DNA from 2 places in the Alkalibacter saccharofermentans DSM 14828 genome. Region 2 is predicted to be linked to the other one. Evidence: predicted binding sites of a transcription regulator. Region 2 holds the regulator's gene; the other holds the start of a gene.
The links. The regulator HrcA, encoded in region 2, represses chaperone genes, less so after heat shock. The targets are predictions, from matches to a motif close to TGTTAGCACTCNNNNNNNNNGAGTGCTAACA.
Positions count from the first base shown of each region.

Region 1: the regulator HrcA is predicted to act here: its motif matches at 6,058-6,088, upstream of BUB93_RS06320 (Hsp20 family protein).

Region 1 is NZ_FQTU01000007.1:91,909-100,821, reverse strand. Features, by position in the region: gene BUB93_RS06350 (sugar ABC transporter ATP-binding protein) at 1-1,310, opposite strand, end outside; gene BUB93_RS06345 (sugar ABC transporter substrate-binding protein) at 1,392-2,522, opposite strand; gene BUB93_RS06340 (cysteine desulfurase family protein) at 2,787-3,905, shown strand; gene BUB93_RS06335 (tRNA 2-thiocytidine biosynthesis TtcA family protein) at 3,914-4,762, shown strand; gene BUB93_RS06330 (acyl-CoA thioesterase) at 4,755-5,183, shown strand; gene BUB93_RS06325 (VOC family protein) at 5,183-5,548, shown strand; gene BUB93_RS06320 (Hsp20 family protein) at 5,589-6,035, opposite strand; gene BUB93_RS06315 (MOSC domain-containing protein) at 6,136-6,567, opposite strand; gene BUB93_RS06310 (hypothetical protein) at 6,653-7,111, shown strand; gene BUB93_RS06305 (iron-sulfur cluster carrier protein MrpORP) at 7,157-8,323, opposite strand; gene BUB93_RS06300 (MBL fold metallo-hydrolase) at 8,349-8,913, opposite strand, start outside.
Region 2 is NZ_FQTU01000001.1:317,040-325,952, reverse strand. Features, by position in the region: gene lepA (translation elongation factor 4) at 1-445, shown strand, start outside; gene hemW (radical SAM family heme chaperone HemW) at 460-1,596, shown strand; gene hrcA (heat-inducible transcriptional repressor HrcA) at 1,705-2,760, shown strand; gene grpE (nucleotide exchange factor GrpE) at 2,747-3,310, shown strand; gene dnaK (molecular chaperone DnaK) at 3,333-5,171, shown strand; gene dnaJ (molecular chaperone DnaJ) at 5,256-6,401, shown strand; gene mscL (large conductance mechanosensitive channel protein MscL) at 6,534-6,971, shown strand; gene BUB93_RS01560 (nitroreductase family protein) at 7,013-7,591, opposite strand; gene BUB93_RS01555 (thioredoxin family protein) at 7,658-7,978, opposite strand; gene BUB93_RS01550 ((2Fe-2S) ferredoxin domain-containing protein) at 8,068-8,310, opposite strand; gene BUB93_RS01545 (Crp/Fnr family transcriptional regulator) at 8,459-8,913, shown strand, end outside.

The sequences.
Region 1 (8,913 bases), on a different contig from region 2:
ATGAGAATTTTGGGCTGGGTAAAAAGCCATTTCCCCAATGAAACCTTCTGCTGATTCCCTCCGCTTAAATTGTTAACAAGCTGTTCGATACTGGGTGTCTTGATGGTCAAAGAATCTTTATATCTGGTGGCAACGTTAATTTCTTCGTTATCGTTAATGACTCCTTTATCCGCAAGCGTCCTTAAATTTGCCAGTGATATATTTTTCTTAACGTCTTGTATAAGTATCAGCCCTTCTCCTTTTCTGTCCTCTGTAACATATGCTATACCAGCTTTAATCGCATCGCTTGGATGGTGAAATCTCTTGTTATCTCCCCCCACTAAAATGCTTCCTTCAGTTTTATATCCTCTGGGGTTTCCGAATATGCTGTAGGCAAGCTCCGTTCTCCCTGCTCCCATCAGGCCTGCTATACCTACGACCTCCCCCCTTCTGGCATATATGTTCACGTTCTTTAATATGTCCTTTCCTGCCGCGTAATCATAGGCAGACCAGTCTATTACTTGAAGTATCTTATCTCCAAATTCTTTCTTGTCTCTTTTGGGGAATATGTCGTCGATTGCTCTTCCAACCATATTTTTAATGAGAACCCTTTCTGTAACCTCGCCTTTGTGGGCATCCAGAGAGCATATGGTCTTACCATCTCTTAAAACTGTCACGGTGTCAGCTATTTCAATTACCTCTTTTAGCTTGTGAGATATCATGATTGAGGTTATCCCTTCGGATTTCAGCTCTTTTAAAAGCATCAAAAGGTTTTTGGAGTCGTCGTCATTTAGCGCTGCCGTGGGTTCGTCCAATATCAAAAGCTTAACATCCTTGCTGAATGCCTTTGCTATTTCCACCAACTGCCTTTTTCCTACTCCCAGCTCCTTTACCTTTGTTTCCGGGGTTATTTTAAGCCTAACCTTTTTTAGCATTTCAGAAGATCTTACTACTGTCTCATTCCAGTCTATTATGTTCTTCTTTTTTATTTCGTGGCCTAGGTAGATATTTTCGTATACCGTCATCTCCGGAACCAACGCCAGCTCTTGATAAATTATGGCAATTCCTGATCTTTCGCTTTCTTGAATACCCTGGTATTTTTGAACTTCTCCGTTTAAAACGATGTCGCCGCTGTATTCTCCAAAAGGATATACTCCTGAGAGTACTTTCATCAGCGTGGATTTTCCCGCACCATTTTCTCCTACCAGGCAGTGTATCTCACCTCTTTTAACGCTAAAATTAACCTGATCCAAGGCCTTCACTCCCGGAAATTCCTTGGTTATGTTTCTCATTTCAAGTATGTAGTCTATTTGATTCGACAAGCCATCCATGTCAGTGACTCACCTCTATTCCATGGGATGTTTATAGCAGAATAGTGAAAGCCTCAGACTTTCACTATTCTTAATCATTTCTTATTCCAATCCTGTAAATTCAGATGCTTCATAATATCCCGAATCTATCAAGGCAGCTTTCAAATTGTCCTGATCTACGACTATTACCTCAGTCTGCTTGGCAGGAACATCTGTTACGTTGTTATTGTATGAACCTGTGGTTTGAGGAGTGTTTCCTTCAAGAACGGAAATCGCCATTTCTATGGAATCTTTGACAAGAGTCCTAACATCCTTGAATACGGTCATGGACTGTTTTCCGTCTATTATATATTGTACCGATGCCTTTTCAGCATCTTGTCCTGTTACCACGTAGCTGGTCACATCATTGTCAGATGCAAAGACATCTGCTATAGATCTTGCGGTGCCGTCGTTAGGAGCCAGAATATAAACATCTCCCTTGTCTGCTGCCGCTGCTGCTGTAAGATGTGATTCTGCTTTATTTTTAGCTTCGTTGAAATCCCAGTTGGTTGTTACCTGGCTGATAATCCTGCCCATTTCGTCTCTAGTAAGCTCGGCCTTGTCTTGAAGTGCCACAGCTTCCGATGAATTTTTAATTACGAATGTTCCGTCGGCTATTTTAGGCTGCAATACGCTCCATGCGCCTTCAAAGAATAAAAAAGCATTGTTGTCGGAAGATGCTCCGGCATATAGGTATAGAGGATTTCCCTCTCCTTCTGCGCTGTCAACCAAATACTGCCCCTGGGCTGCTCCAACCGCTATGGAGTCAAATGTCACATAGTAATCTACAGCATCTGTACCTGTTATGAGCCTGTCGTATGATATTACCGTTACACCCTCTGCCGCTGCCGCTTCTGCTGCCGCTGCTGCCGCATCGCCGTCATGTGGACAGATGATCAGCACATCTATTCCTTTTGTCAGCAATGATTCTACATTTGCCTTTTCGCTTGCTGATGAACCTTGGCTAAACAATATTTCTACCGAATAGTCTGTATCAGCCAATGCTTCGTTGAATCTAGTCTCGTCTTGAACCCATCTAGGCTCGTCTTTTGTAGGAAGCACTATACCTATTCTTGTAGCGCCATCTCCACCGTTGCCGTCATCGTCAGTCCCGTCTGTACCGCATCCTGTCAGAGTAGCCAAAAGAAGCATCAACACAGTTGCAAAAACGATTAACTTACGATACTTTTTCATTATTTTTCCCCTTTCCAAGAAAAAATATTTTAGTTGCAAACTTATGTAAACGTTCACACAAGATAATTATATTCTTTGGTTTTAGCATTGTCAATAGGATTTGCATGAATGTATATTTATTCAAATTCATTAAATAAAGACACGTGCCGCATACTATTCTCTCAAAGGAAAACAGCAATCTGCGTACACCCGTGTATTGCATTTCCCCCAACTATTTGGTATAGTGAAACAGCAAACTACGGCTTATATGAGAGGTGAAAAACATTGATATACTTGGATTATGCAGCGACTACTCCTGTTGATTCAGACGTGCTCGAAATCTTCAACAAAAGTACAAATGAATACTTTGCCAACCCAAATACATCTCATCTGCTAGGGAAAATAGCATTTGAGAGGATACGCACGGCGGAAAAGACAATACTAAACCTACTTGACCTGTCAGATCGGGAGATAGTATTCACCAGTGGTGCCAGCGAAGCAAACAACTTGGCAATTACAGGATACGCACAGCAAAATCCACATAAAGGAAAGCACGCAATCACTACTTTTTTGGAGCATTCCTCTGTAACCGGGCCCATAATGTCCTTAAAGAATAGAGGCTATGACCTTGATTTTGTGGATGTGGACGAATATGGCCGAGTGGATTTGAAATCCCTGAGCTCACTTATGAGAGAAGAGACTTCTTTGGTTTCAGTCTGCCTTGTAGATAGCGAGGCCGGGGTAATGCAAGATATTGATGCTATTGCCCGGGAAATAAAAAAATATCCAAACTGCATCCTTCACGTGGATGTAACACAGGGAATAGGAAAAGCCCACCTACGTTTGAAAGCAGCTGATTTGATAACATTTTCTGCACACAAGTTCTACGGCATAAACGGATGCGGCGCTCTCATAAAAAATAAAAGCATATCACTGGAGCCCCAAATAAAGGGTGGTCTTAGCCTTTCTCCATATAGAAGCGGGACGCCTTCAGCTCCCCTGATAATCTCGCTGGAGCAAGCCCTCGTCACTAGTATTGACAAACTGGAAGAGCGACAAAGGAAAATACTCTTTTTAAACCGAGACTTGAAAAAATATTTCAGTCAATTTAAAAACATAAAAATAAACTCCACATACTACTCCATACCCAATATTCTCAGCATAAGCGTCGAAGGAGTAAAGGGAGAGGCCATCGCCGATTATTTAAGCGAAAAAGAGATATATCTGTCCGCAAAGTCGGCATGCTCCGCACCTAACACCCCATCTCGCTCTGTCTACTCCATTACCAGGGATAAAAAAAGGGCTCTAAGCGCTCTAAGGATCAGCTTAAGCCATTTGACCACATCGGATGAGATGAAAATATTTAAAAAGGAATTTAAAAGCTGCATTGACAGTTTTAAATAGAGGTAATCATGGAAAAACATCAACTGATAGAAAGAAGCATAATCAAAAAATATAGAAAAGAAATATGGAACAGGTTTATTAAGTCTGTAATCAGATACGACTTGGTAAATGAAGGTGACAAAATAGCTGTCTGCATTTCCGGGGGCAAGGACTCTATGCTTATGGCAAAGGCCATGCAGCTGTTGCAAAAACACGGGAAATTCAGCTTCGACCTTGTTTTTTTGGTAATGGATCCCGGATACAATAACAGAAACCGTCAAGTTATCGAAAGCAACGCCAACCTTTTAAAGGTTCCTATCACTGTCTTTGAATCCAGCATTTACGACATCGTGGCAGGAACAGAGCAGTCCCCTTGCTATCTGTGCGCAAAGATGAGAAGAGGCGCCCTATACTCTAAGGCGAAAGAACTGGGCTGCAACAAAATCGCCTTGGGCCATCATTTTGACGACGTCATCGAAACAACCCTTATGAGCATGCTCTATAGCGCGGAGATAAAGACGATGATGCCCAAGCTAAAAAGCAGCAACTTTGAAGACATGGAGCTTATCAGGCCCATGTACATGGTTCGAGAAGATGACATATTGGCGTGGAAAAGATACAATGAGCTGGAATTTATACGATGCGCCTGCAGATTGACAGAAAAATGCGTCCTGGGGGATGACGGAATCGGTTCGAAGCGTCAGGAAATGAAAGCACTTATAAAAAAATTAAAAAGAGACACCCCGGGAGTGGACATGAATATATTTACAAGCATGCACAACGTAAACTTGGATACTGTCATAGAATACCGAAAAAAGGGTCAGCGCCATAGTTTTTTGGAAGACTACGATGCTGACAAGGTAGATCACAATGAGTAATATTCACCAGTACAAACGCTCTGTCCACTACTATGAAACCGACCAAATGGGAATAGTTCACCATTCAAATTACATAAGGTGGTTTGAAGAAGCCAGGGTATACATGTTGGATGAGCTGTCTTTGCCCTATGACCGATTAGAATCAACTGGTGTAATGATACCCGTTTTAGGCGTTGAGTGTGACTTTAAAACGCCTGTCAGGTTTGGTGATACTGTGCTGATTTCATGCAATATAGAGTCTTTCAGCGGCGTCAGGATTTCTATGGAATACAATGTGACTAGCCTGGAGGGTCATCTCCATGCCTTTGGAAAAAGCCGTCATGCATTTGTGGATAAAAACATGAAGCCACTCAGATTGAAGAGGACTAACCCGGAAATATACGATATATTTGAAGATGAAATTAAAAGGAGGAAAGATTAATGAGCTTCTTATGGACGACTATTAAGGTTGCAGATTTGGAAAAATCCATCGAATTTTACACCGACATCGTGGGACTTACGGTAAACCGAAGATTCCCCGCAGGACCGGGAAGAGAAATTGCTTTTTTAGGAGACGGTGGAACAGAGGTTGAGCTTATATTTGATGCTCAGAGGAATGATCCCCCTTCTTACACCAGGGATATCTCCATGGGATTTTCGGTTGCAGATATTGGGAAGAAAATTGATGAAATCAAGTCAAAGGGTATCGGTGTACACAGCGGACCTTTTAAGCCCAATCCAAATATCGAGTTCTTTTACATAACCGATCCTGATGGCGTGATGATACAGTTCGCACAAAACTTATAGTAACTTTAAAGTCCCGCCTTTTAAACTAGGCGGGACTTCTTCATTCGATTTCAATTTTTTTATCTTCTGATTTCTGAGCCTTTTTAGCTACGTTGATTTTAAGCACTCCCTCTTCAAGCTTTGCCTTGATCTCATCTCCGCTTGCATCTGCCAGGTAGAGATTTCTGCACATCGAAGTTATGCGTCTTTCCTTGTGGATGTAGTTTTTCTTCTCTTCATCGAATTTTTCTTCCTTTTTGACTGCTATCTCCAGTCTTCCATGATCGAAAGACAAGCTTATTTCTTCTTTTTTTATTCCCGGAAGGTCAGCCTCGATGACATATTCCGTGTCGTTTTCCTGTACATCTACTTTAAATGAGTCTCTGGCCAAGTTTCTTGACGGCAACCAATTGTCGGTAAAAAAGTCGTCAAGCATGTTGTAGACGTCCCCGAAGCCGGTATCGAATAAACCAGTGTCTTTCCTATTGAACGGTACTAATCCTGCCATGATCAACAACTCCTTTCTTATTTTTTAGCACTCGCGCTACCAGAGTGCTAAGGTCCTACTCTTTATATATCCACTTTGGATTATTTTAAACACATGTCATTTACCTTTTTAAGGCCTGATCTCCAACTTTAATCCAGCCGCTTTTAGTCACTTTTGCAAAAGCGGCTTTTTTCCAAAGCCCGCAATTGCCTTCCCTTTTATATACTGGACATTCCGGGTAGCATTTCTTACCCGCTATTGTTATTTCCAGCTGCGTGCCTCCTATTAGGAGCTTGTCGCCAACCTCTAGTTCTGAAACCTCCAAGTCCTGTAGAGATATATTTTCCGTAAAACGGGCCAGGCAGAATCCATCTGCCTTGTCTTGATTTTCAGCTCTTGCCTGATAATCCATCAATGTCAGCTGCCTATTTTCATCATCTCCCGAAAAAGCATCTCCTTTGATACCTTCCCCTGCAATTAAGTTCAACTCCTCTACTTGCGAAGGCTCTTCCCCTCTTGTAAGCTTTAATTGCAATTTATGAACCTTTCCCATTTTAATCTCCCTTCTGTCACACAGGTGACACATAGATGTACTATACTCATATCATAGAAACAATATAACACAGGAGGTAGCAAAAATGAAAATCAACAAAACAAAAAAAATTATCATGGCAGGCACTATACTGGCAATCATAGGCGGTTCAGGAGCTGCTTATGCAGCAAGCACAGGTTCTCCAGCTGAAATACTCGCCGAGCTTACCGGAAAATCTGCAGAAGCCATTTACGAACAAAGGCAGGAGGGTGAAACTTATGGAGCTTTGGCAATTGAAGAAGGCGTCCAGGAGCAATTTAAAGAAAGAATGCTTGAAAACAAAAAAGAAGTATTACAGGAAAGAGTACAAGAAGAACGGATGACCCAGGAACAGGCAGATGCAATCTATGAGCGAATGGCTCAAAACCAGGAAAACTGCGACGGAACGGCCCAAGGTGCATGTGTTGGAGAAGCTAAAGGAATGGGTTTTGGTCGAGGTAACGGAAACGGGGAACAAGTAAAAACAGGAAACGGAAACGGCTTTGGAGCAAATAGAAACAAATAATTAAACTCAGCAGGCACATCATGCCTGCTGAGCTATTTTTGATTCTTAGTGGCAACTGCTTTCATGGTGGTGATCCCTGCAAACAGAGCCGGTATATAGGAGATTGCCGCCTATAAAATCTTCTGCAACCTTTTGCGATTCTCCCTTAGCTCCGGTAACTACCTGGATTCCCTTTTCATTGAATATATCGATAGCTCCGCCGCCCATGCCGCCTGATATTATCACGTTTACTCCCATGTCATATAAAAAGTTCGGTAAAAAGCCCGGTCTGTGTCCCGGGTTGGCTATAGTTTCAGACTTTACTATTTTTGATCCTTCTACATCATATACCATAAAGCTTTCACAGTGACCAAAGTGCTGGGTTACTTGATTGTTTTCACTTGCAACTGCAATTTTCATTTTGCTTTCCTCTACTTCCTCTTCAAGATTTTCGTTCCCATCAAGTTTTTCGCCGAAGCTGTCAAACCAATCTCCTATGAAAAGTTCCACCATTCCTCTGTCGCAAACGCTGGCAAGCCTTGGATCTACCGGTATCTTTGCTATCACATCAAGTCCGTATTCCTTTGCAGTTTCATCGATTCGGCTCTCTCCAAATATAGGGTATTTTTCTTCACAGTTAGGGCATGCAAAATATGACATGTTTTCAACCAGCCCTAGCACAGGAATTTCCATCATTTTTGCCATATTTACGGCTTTTGCAACTATCATAGATACCAATTCCTGTGGAGAAGCTACTACTATAATTCCGTCAACAGGCAATGACTGAAACACTGTAAGGGGTACATCTCCTGTTCCAGGAGGCATGTCTACGAACATATAATCAATATCAGACCATATCACCTCGCTCCAAAACTGCTTAACCGTCCCTGCAATTATAGGTCCTCTCCAGACAACAGGGTCGGTATCATTTTCTAAGAGAAGATTTATAGACATTATATCTATACCTGTTTTGCTCTTTACAGGAAGGAGCCCAAGCTCTGTAGCAGATGCTTTTTCAGTAAGGCCAAAAGCCTTGGGTATAGAAGGACCCGTTATGTCCGCATCCAATATAGCTACCCTGTGCTGTCTCCTTTGCATGGTCACAGCAAGAAGTGATGTAACCAAAGATTTTCCTACGCCGCCCTTTCCGCTTACCACGCCTATAACTTTTTTAACATTGCTTTGTGGATGAAGCTTTTCTGAAAAGTCGACTTGTTTGTCAGTTTGATTCATATTTTTCTCTCCTTGTTTGTATTATTTATATGTTCCATTGTGTTCCAACAGCCATATATTTGATTTTTTCCTTCATAATTCTTCTTAATATTTTAAACCCTGATCTGCCGGTACAATGTCCGGTTAGGCACGTAGCCTGAGTGCTTAATAGATATCGTCCTATTTCCATAATCATATTATCATCAAGCTTGTTTTCGTTAGATTTGCTGTCAAAATGAAATCCTCCTATAATATAATCAGGATAGCTTTTATTTCTTGCATAAAATTCTTCTGTAATATTTACAATCCCTTTATGAGCACAACCGCAAAACAGATATGATTTCCCGTTATTATTAATTACCAAGTTTTGCTCGTGATCAAAGTCGTCATTTGTCATTTCACCACTCACCGATTTATAAAGATTGTTGTTCACTGCAGGCCAAAACTCATCTTTTACATCTACCTTAGATATTATTTCCAAATTATCATCAACTTTATAATCACCATTTATGCACATGATCCGATTGTTTGCCAGGAGCTTTTCATCTATTCCAATGTAAATTATATTCTTGTTGTTTCTCAAAGAGTAATGTTCATCAAAAGATTTTTTA
Region 2 (8,913 bases):
AATAATATACGATTTTTTTGATGTGCTTAAATCAAGGACAAAAGGATACGCGTCATTTGATTATGATATGAAAGATTACAGAAGATCGGATCTCGTAAAGCTTGATATACTGCTAAACGGAGACGTGGTTGATGCTCTTTCCTTCATAGTGCATAAAAGCAAAGCATACTCTAGAGGACGAATGATCTGCGAGAAGCTAAAAGAAGCGATACCACGCCAAATGTTTGAAATACCAATACAAGCGGCAATAGGAGGCAAGATCATAGCCAGAGAGACTATCAGGGCCATGAGAAAAGACGTGCTTGCAAAATGCTATGGCGGGGATATATCCAGAAAGAGAAAACTTTTAGAAAAGCAAAAGGAAGGGAAGAAACGTATGCGTCAGGTGGGAAGCATAGAGGTTCCCCAAGAGGCATTCATGTCCGTTCTGAAGCTGGACTCTTAAGCAAGGTGAATAAAATGAAAAACACAAGCATATACGTACATATTCCCTTTTGCAGGGAAAAGTGCTCGTATTGCGACTTTTTATCTTTTTCAGGGCAAGAAGAAAGGGCAGAAGCGTATACTTCTGCCCTTTTAAATGAAATTGATGCAAAAAGTCGATACATCGAGAACAGAAAGATAAAAACCATTTATATAGGAGGGGGAACTCCTACATCTATAGAGCCTGTTTATATAGAGAAAATTATGTCAAAACTATGGCATGACTTTAATATCGAAAAAGATACAGAAATAACTATAGAGGCAAATCCGGGGACTCTTGACAGAAAAAAGATAGCTTCTTATGTAAAAAGCGGCGTTAATAGGTTCAGCCTTGGTCTTCAAAGCACTGACGACGATGTATTAAAATCAATCGGAAGAATTCATACATACAATGATTTTGAAGGAAGCTATAATCTCCTAAGGAACTTAAACATAAAAAACATCAACATAGACTTGATGATGGGACTGCCGGGCCAAAAGCTGGAAGGGTTCAAAGAAGGACTTAAGAAGATACTTGATTTAAAGCCTGAACATCTGTCCTGTTACGGACTGGTTCTTGAAGAAGGCACGCCTTTATACAAGCAGGCTTTGTCAGGGAGTTTTAAATTGGATGAAGACTTAGAGCGAGAAATGTATCATATGTTAATAGAGAGCTTGGCTAAAGCGGGTTATATCCATTACGAAATATCAAACTTTGCTCTGCCCGGATTTAGCTCAAGACACAATATGGTCTACTGGAATCTAGATGATTATGTGGGATTGGGGCTTGGCGCCCACTCTTTTTCAGACAACTGCCGTTTTTATAATATCTCGGATATGAAAGAATACATCGAAAAAGCAAATGGTTTTCAGTCGGTAATTAAAGAAACAGAAAGAATAGAGCTTAAAAATCTCAAAGAAGAATTTATGTTTTTAGGTCTAAGAAAAATCCAGGGGGTAAACTGTCAGGATTACGGGGATAGGTTTGCTTCTTCAATATGGGATGACTACGGAACTGAGATAGAAAAGCTGATAAAAGAAGAATTGCTGGAAAAGACGGATGGAAAAATCAAGTTAAGCTTAAAAGGCTTGGATTTTGCGAATAGAGTATTTGGAGAATTTATCAAGTCTTAATTAGAACTTTAAGATACTCAGAACCTATTGACAAAAGGTCGATTAGATGTTATTTTAATATTAGCTTAGCACTCATAGTCAAAGAGTGCTAACAATGGAGATGATAACATGGATGATAAAAGAGAAAGGAAATTAAAAATCTTAAATTCCATAATTAGAGATTATATCGAGACAGCAGAGCCTATAGGTTCAAGGACGATCGCAAAAAAATATAATCTCGGAATAAGCGCGGCTACAATCCGAAATGAGATGTCAGATCTTGAAGAAATGGGCCTGTTAATCCAGCCCCATACATCAGCAGGAAGAATACCTTCCCAAAAGGCATACAGGCTATATGTAGATGAGCTGATGAAAATAAGCAATCTGAATCAAGGGCTTAAAAACGAAATTAGAGATGGATACAGCCAATACGTTGAGGAAATTGACAAAGCCATCAAGCACACGGCAAAGGTCATCGCACAGCTTACCAGTTATACATCTATAGTATCGTTGCCCGAAATGGATACCCTAAACTGTAAGCATGTACAATTAGTGCCCATTGAAGACGAAAGGGTATTGATGGTAGTGGTTACCAAAGAAAACATAATCAAAAATTACGAGCTTAAGCTTAGCAAAACGGTTGTTGACGGAGAGCTTAATAAGTTAAACAACATATTGAACCACATAGTAAAAGGGTCTTCATTCGAGAACATTGGAAAAGACCTTACCCAAAAGATAAATGACTTGACGCTAAAGGAAAACGAATTGCTACAGGAAGTAGTTCCTATGTTTAAAGAAGTTTTGCTAAATAGGAAGGAAAATTCCGTATATTCCAATGGTGTTACCAACATACTTAATTATCCGGAGTTTTTCGATATAGTAAAGGCTAAGGGATTCTTAGATCTTATCGAAAAGAAAAATAAGATAGCAGAGCTTTTAACTCAAGTCAGCAAAGGGTCACTAAACATCATCATCGGATCTGAAAATACAGTTAATGAATTCAAGGAATGCAGCCTGATAACAGCCACCTACAGCTTGAACGGCAAAAACATAGGAAGCATTGGCGTTGTAGGGCCGGTTAGGATGAATTACGATTATGTGGTATCTGTCATGAACTTTTTAAGCTCAGAACTTAACAAGCAACTGAACAAAGAAGAAATAGCAAAGGGTGATGATTTTGAATAATGAAAAAAATAATGATGAAGCACTTAATGACGAAAAGGTAGATTTGGAAGAAAATCAGGAGCAAGAGGCTCAAGATGATCAAAGGGAGTCGGTTGAAGAAAAACCAGCCGAAGAAAATAAAGAAGATGAAAGCCTTCAAAACCAATTGATTCGTCTCCAAGCTGATTTTGACAACTTTAGAAAGCGCACAATTCGCGAGAAAGATGAAATATACAAATATGCATTAGAGGATTTTTCATCGAATCTTTTGCCGGTTTTGGATAATCTTGAAAGAGCGGTATCATCCCTCGAGAAAAGCAAGATTGAAGACGAATATGCAAACGGTGTTAAGATGGTTTTGACTCAACTCAAAGACGTGCTTGCCAAGGAAGGCTTAAGTGAAATAGAGTGCGAAAATCAAGAGTTTGATCCAAACCTGCACCATGGGGTTACGGTGGAAGATTCTGATGAGCATAAAGAAGATCAAATTATTGAAGTTTTCCAAAAGGGATACACATTTAAAGAGAAAGTGATCAGACCAGCGATGGTCAAGATTTGCAAAAAAAGCTGATATTGATAGGAGGAAATAGAATATGGGAAAAGAAAAAATTATAGGAATTGACTTGGGTACAACTAACTCTTGCGTAGCTGTGCTTGAAGGAGGAGAGCCTGTTGTAATTCCAAACGCTGAAGGAAACAGGACCACGCCATCAGTTCTTGCAGTTACTAAAGATGGAGAAAGATTGGTAGGCCAGGTTGCAAAGAGGCAAGCGGTCACAAACCCTGACAAGACAGTGGCATCTATTAAAAGAGAGATGGGAACTGACCATAAGGTAACCATTGATGGAACAGAATATACCCCGCAACAGATTTCTGCAATGATTCTTCAAAAGCTTAAGGCTGATGCTGAAGCCTACTTGGGAGAAAAGGTGACTAAAGCAGTTATAACAGTACCGGCTTATTTCAGCGACAGTCAAAGACAGGCAACTAAGGATGCTGGAAAGATAGCAGGATTAGAAGTATTAAGAATCATAAATGAGCCGACTGCCGCATCGTTGGCATATGGCCTTGATAAGGAAGAGAACCAAAAGATAATGGTTTATGACCTAGGCGGCGGAACATTCGACGTATCAATACTTGAGCTAGGGGATGGAGTATTCGAAGTTCTCGCGACCAATGGTGACAACCATCTTGGAGGAGACGACTTTGACCAAAGAGTCATTGATTATCTTGCAGAAGAGTTCAAGAAGGAAAATGGGGTAGATTTAAGAAATGACAAGATTGCCTTGCAGAGACTTAAAGAAGCCGCAGAAAAGGCGAAAATCGAGCTTTCAGGAGTCATGAGCTCTAATATAAACCTTCCATTTATTACTGCAACACAGGAAGGGCCTAAGCACTTGGACGTGACCTTGTCCAGAGCGAAATTTGATGAGTTGACAGCAGACCTGGTGGAAAGAACAATAGGTCCGGTTAAAAGCGCTATGAAAGATGCCGGGCTTGAAGCAGATAAGATTAACAAGATAATCCTTGTTGGTGGATCAACAAGAACTCCTGCTGTACAGGAAGCTGTAAAGAAAATTACAGGAAAAGATGCTTACAAGGGAATCAATCCGGATGAATGCGTAGCTATCGGTGCTGCGATTCAAGCAGGAGTACTTGCAGGAGAAGTAAAAGACGTATTGCTTCTTGATGTAACTCCTTTGTCACTTGGGATTGAAACCATGGGTGGCGTATTCACTAAGCTTATCGAGCGAAACACGACCATACCAACAAAGAAGAGTCAAATATTCTCTACTGCCGCTGACAATCAAACCGCAGTAGACATACACGTGCTACAAGGGGAAAGAGAGATTGCATCTTATAACAAAACCTTGGGCAGATTCCAACTGGCAGGAATTGCTCCGGCACCAAGAGGAATCCCGCAGATTGAAGTAACATTTGATATCGATGCTAACGGAATAGTAAACGTAAGCGCAAAGGATTTAGGAACAGGAAAATCCCAAAATGTGGTAATTCAATCTTCTACAAACATGAGTGATGAAGAAATAGAAAAAGCAGTAAAAGAAGCAGAAAAATTTGCTGAAGAGGACAAGAAGAAAAAAGACGAGGTAGAAGTTAAGAATACTGCTGACTCTACGATATATCAGATTGAAAAGTCTCTTAAGGACTTGGGAGATAAAGTAGCTGCTGATGAAAAACAAAAAGTTGAAGATGCAGTTAAGGACCTGAAAGAAAAAATGGAAGGTTCTGATGTAGAGGCTATTAGAAAAGCGACAGAAGCACTTAACGAAGTCTTCCATCCAATAGCACAAAAGCTTTATGAACAGGCTTCTCAGGGAGCGCAAGGCGAAGCACAAGAGGCTCAAAACGATGCTGATGACGTAGTAGATGCAGATTATGAAGTTGTAGACGATGAGGATGAAAACAAATAGCATTAAACCCGCAACCAAGGCAATTGCTTTGGTTGCATGTTTATGATATGATGAAACCTTGAATTTAACGCAAGGAGAGAAAATATGAGCAAACGAGACTATTATGAGGTCCTGGGAGTCAGCAAGGGTGCCTCTGAGGATGAGATAAAAAAAGCATACAGAAAGCTTGCAATGAAGTACCATCCGGATAGAAATCCCGAAGACAAAGAAGCAGAGGAAAACTTCAAGGAAGTAAACGAAGCTTACGAAGTCTTAAGCGATTCATCTAAGCGCTCACAATACGATCAATTCGGGCATGCAGGCATGGGAAATGGTGCCGGTGGATTCGGCGGATTTGGCGGCGGTGCCGGATTTGACGATATCTTTGGCGATATATTCGATATGTTTGGCGGAGGCTTTTCGGGAAGTAGATCTAGAAGGCCCCAAAAGGGTCCGGATATAAAGGTCGGCATAACACTTGACTTCGAAGAGGCAGTTTTTGGCGTAGAAAAGGATATTAAGATATCAAGAGATGAAGAATGCGAGGTATGTCACGGTTCCGGAGCAGAATCCGGAAGTGATGTTAAGACCTGTGACAAATGCAACGGATCAGGACAAGTAAGAGTGAATCAAAGGACTCCCTTTGGAGTCATGCAGACTGTAAAGACATGCGATAAGTGCCACGGAGAAGGAAAGATTGTCTCCAAGCCTTGTAAGGCATGTGGTGGAAAAGGGACAAAGAGGAAAGAAAAGTCCATATCAATTAACATTCCTGCAGGAGTCGAGGACGGCAACGTTCTTCCTTTAAGGGGAGAAGGAGAACCGGGAACCTTAGGTGGGCCAAGAGGAGATGTCTACGTATATATTAGCGTCAAATCCCATCCTTTCTTTGAAAGGGAAGGGACGAACATATTTTGTGAAATTCCGATAACATTTGTTCAGGCTGCTCTGGGGGACGAGATAATGATTCCGTCATTGAACGAAAAGAAAAAGAAGATAGAACAAATTAAATTTACGATACCTGAGGGAACACAATCCCACCAGACCTTCAGACTAAAGGGGCGTGGAGTTGCTAATCCCATGGGTTACGGAAAAGGCGATCAGTACGTAAAAGTCAAGGTCGAAATTCCTAAAAAGCTAAATGATGAGCAAAAGGAATTGCTTAGAAAATTTGCTGAAGTCGATGGAGAGCACGAAATTCACGAACAAGGCAAAAGCTTTTGGGACAAGGTAAAAAAATATTTCAACTGATTTAAACTGTTGCAGATGCTTAAATAGCATATGCAACAGTTTTTTATTCTTTTGTTTTGGAAATGAGTTATAATAAATGTATATAGATATCATATGTTGTTAATATTATGAACCATGAAGGAGGAAATCAAAATGATAAAGGAATTCAAAGAATTTGCCCTCAAAGGAAACATGGTAGACCTGGCAATAGGTATAATAATAGGCGGGGCCTTTGGTAAGATAGTGACTTCATTGGTAAATGATATGATTATGCCGCTTATTGGGGTATTGCTTGGGGATACTGATTTCACCAATTTGTTCGTGGTGTTGGGAGAAGGTCAATATCTTACTTTGGAAGAAGCTCAAACTGCAGGGGCATTGACGCTCAATTATGGATTGTTTTTAAATAATATTGTAGATTTTCTAATAATTGCATTTGCAATCTTCATGGTGATTAAGCAGTTAAACAAAATGAAAAGGAAAGAGGAAATGGCGCCAGCACCTGAAACTACAAAAAAATGCAGTTTTTGCTTTGAAGAGGTACATATCGATGCAACCAGATGTCCACATTGTACATCTGTTATTGAATAGAAAGAATAAAACCTTGCCAATAACGGCAAGGTTTTATAACATCATTTAGGCAAGCTTTCATCCATTTCAATTATAAGAGATTCTACAGGTTTTCTTACCCCAGGATGCTCCTTCTTTTGCAGATCCTCCGGTAATCTGGACATATTGCCGGGGTAGCCCATTGCTATAATGGTTACAATATCGTAATCATCGTCGATTTTGAGCTCTTCACGGGTTCTTTTTCTACTGAATCCTCCCATAGCATGTACCAAAAGTCCACGCCTCCATGCTTCAAGGCTTAGATAACCCCAGGCTGTGCCAGTATCGAACATATGCCAGTAATTATCCTTGGAGTTGGAATCAAAATACTTGTAAGAGAGAAGGAGCAACAAAACAGGGGCATCGCATGCCCACCTTTTATTTCCATCGTATAGCAAAGAGCAAATCTTTTGTTTTTTGCCTTCAGTATCTGCAAGAATAAAGCGCCAGGGCTGTTCGTTGAAGCAAGAGGGAGCAAAAGATGCTGCTTCTAGCACTGCCATTACTTCTTCATTTTCAACTTTTTTATCAGAAAAAGCTCTTGAAGACCAACGGCTTTTGATTTCCGGCATGATATCGTATTTAAAGCTCCGCTTATCCATCCAAATCCTCCCAGCTGAAGTTGTTTTATATGTTATATTATACAGAAACTTTTCGGATAACACAAATCATAGGTTCTCATTATAAAAAAGAATTTTATCTTCCAGTTCTTTAAATGGAATGAATCTAGATGCCCTGTAGACTTCTTTGCCTTGGTGAAAAAGCGCAACAGTTGGGACGGTAAAGACCAAAAAATCTCCGCTAGCAGCAGGAAGTTCATCTATGGGAACCTGATAAAAATTTAAATATGGATATTTATTAAGAAGATGTTGGATATTTTCCTTAACCGAGATACAAACGTTGCAGTTGCTTGATGAAAATACCAGTATAAAAAAATTATCTTGGCATATGGCTTCTTTAATATCCGAGATATCTCTAAACTGTTTCATTTTCTCAGCCTCCCAGTTTAAGGTTAATAAAAAAACACCGCAAATCAAAGACATAAATACTTAATATAAATTTGGGTTTGCATTTTTGGTTATGCTGTTTGTAAAATATTACCTATGAAATCTTCAGCGGTTCCCGGAGTTACAGAAAAGATCTCTCCTTCATCTATTTGTACGGACACTCCTTCAGTGCAACGACCGAGACAAAATGTGCCCCGAAGCTCGATTTCGTGAGAAAGACGATTAGCCTTCACATATTCCTGAATTATTGACAAAACCTTATAAGATCCTTTCAAGTGACAAGTATTTCCAACGCAGACTTTAATAGTGCGCATAATGCACCTCCTGTTAATATATTAACGAAACTATCAGTACTATTTTATTCTTATGAAGATGAAAGGTCAAGAGATCAATAGACGGTAAACCTTTTCAAATTTGATTGCCGATAGTATATGGTGTAGAATGATTTCGTGAGGTGATTTGATGTCAAAAAAAGAATTTGAGCGAACTTTTGAAATGCTTTCCCATTTAAAAGATAGTCAACTGTCGGAGATATTCCGACATGCAGTTATTAAAGTTGTAGAAAAAGGTCAGTTTCTTCAAATGGAAGGAGAAGGATGCTATGGTGTCCCCTTCATTTTGGAAGGAAGCATAAGGTTTTATAGAACCACTGAAGACGGAAAAGAGAAGACGCTTTTTCGCCTTGGCAAAGGAGAAGTTTGTCTTTTAGCGGCAATGTGCATATTAAGCGAAATGGATTATAGCTTCAACGCTTATGCGGAAAAGAACAGCAGGATAATGGTGATGCCGACTGATTTATTCTTCGACCTTTACCATCGAGATGAGATTATCCAAAAATATATATTCAGACAGCTGACGACAAAACTGATTACTGCATATGAGCAGGTTGAAGCTTCAGCCCTTTACGATGTAAGGAC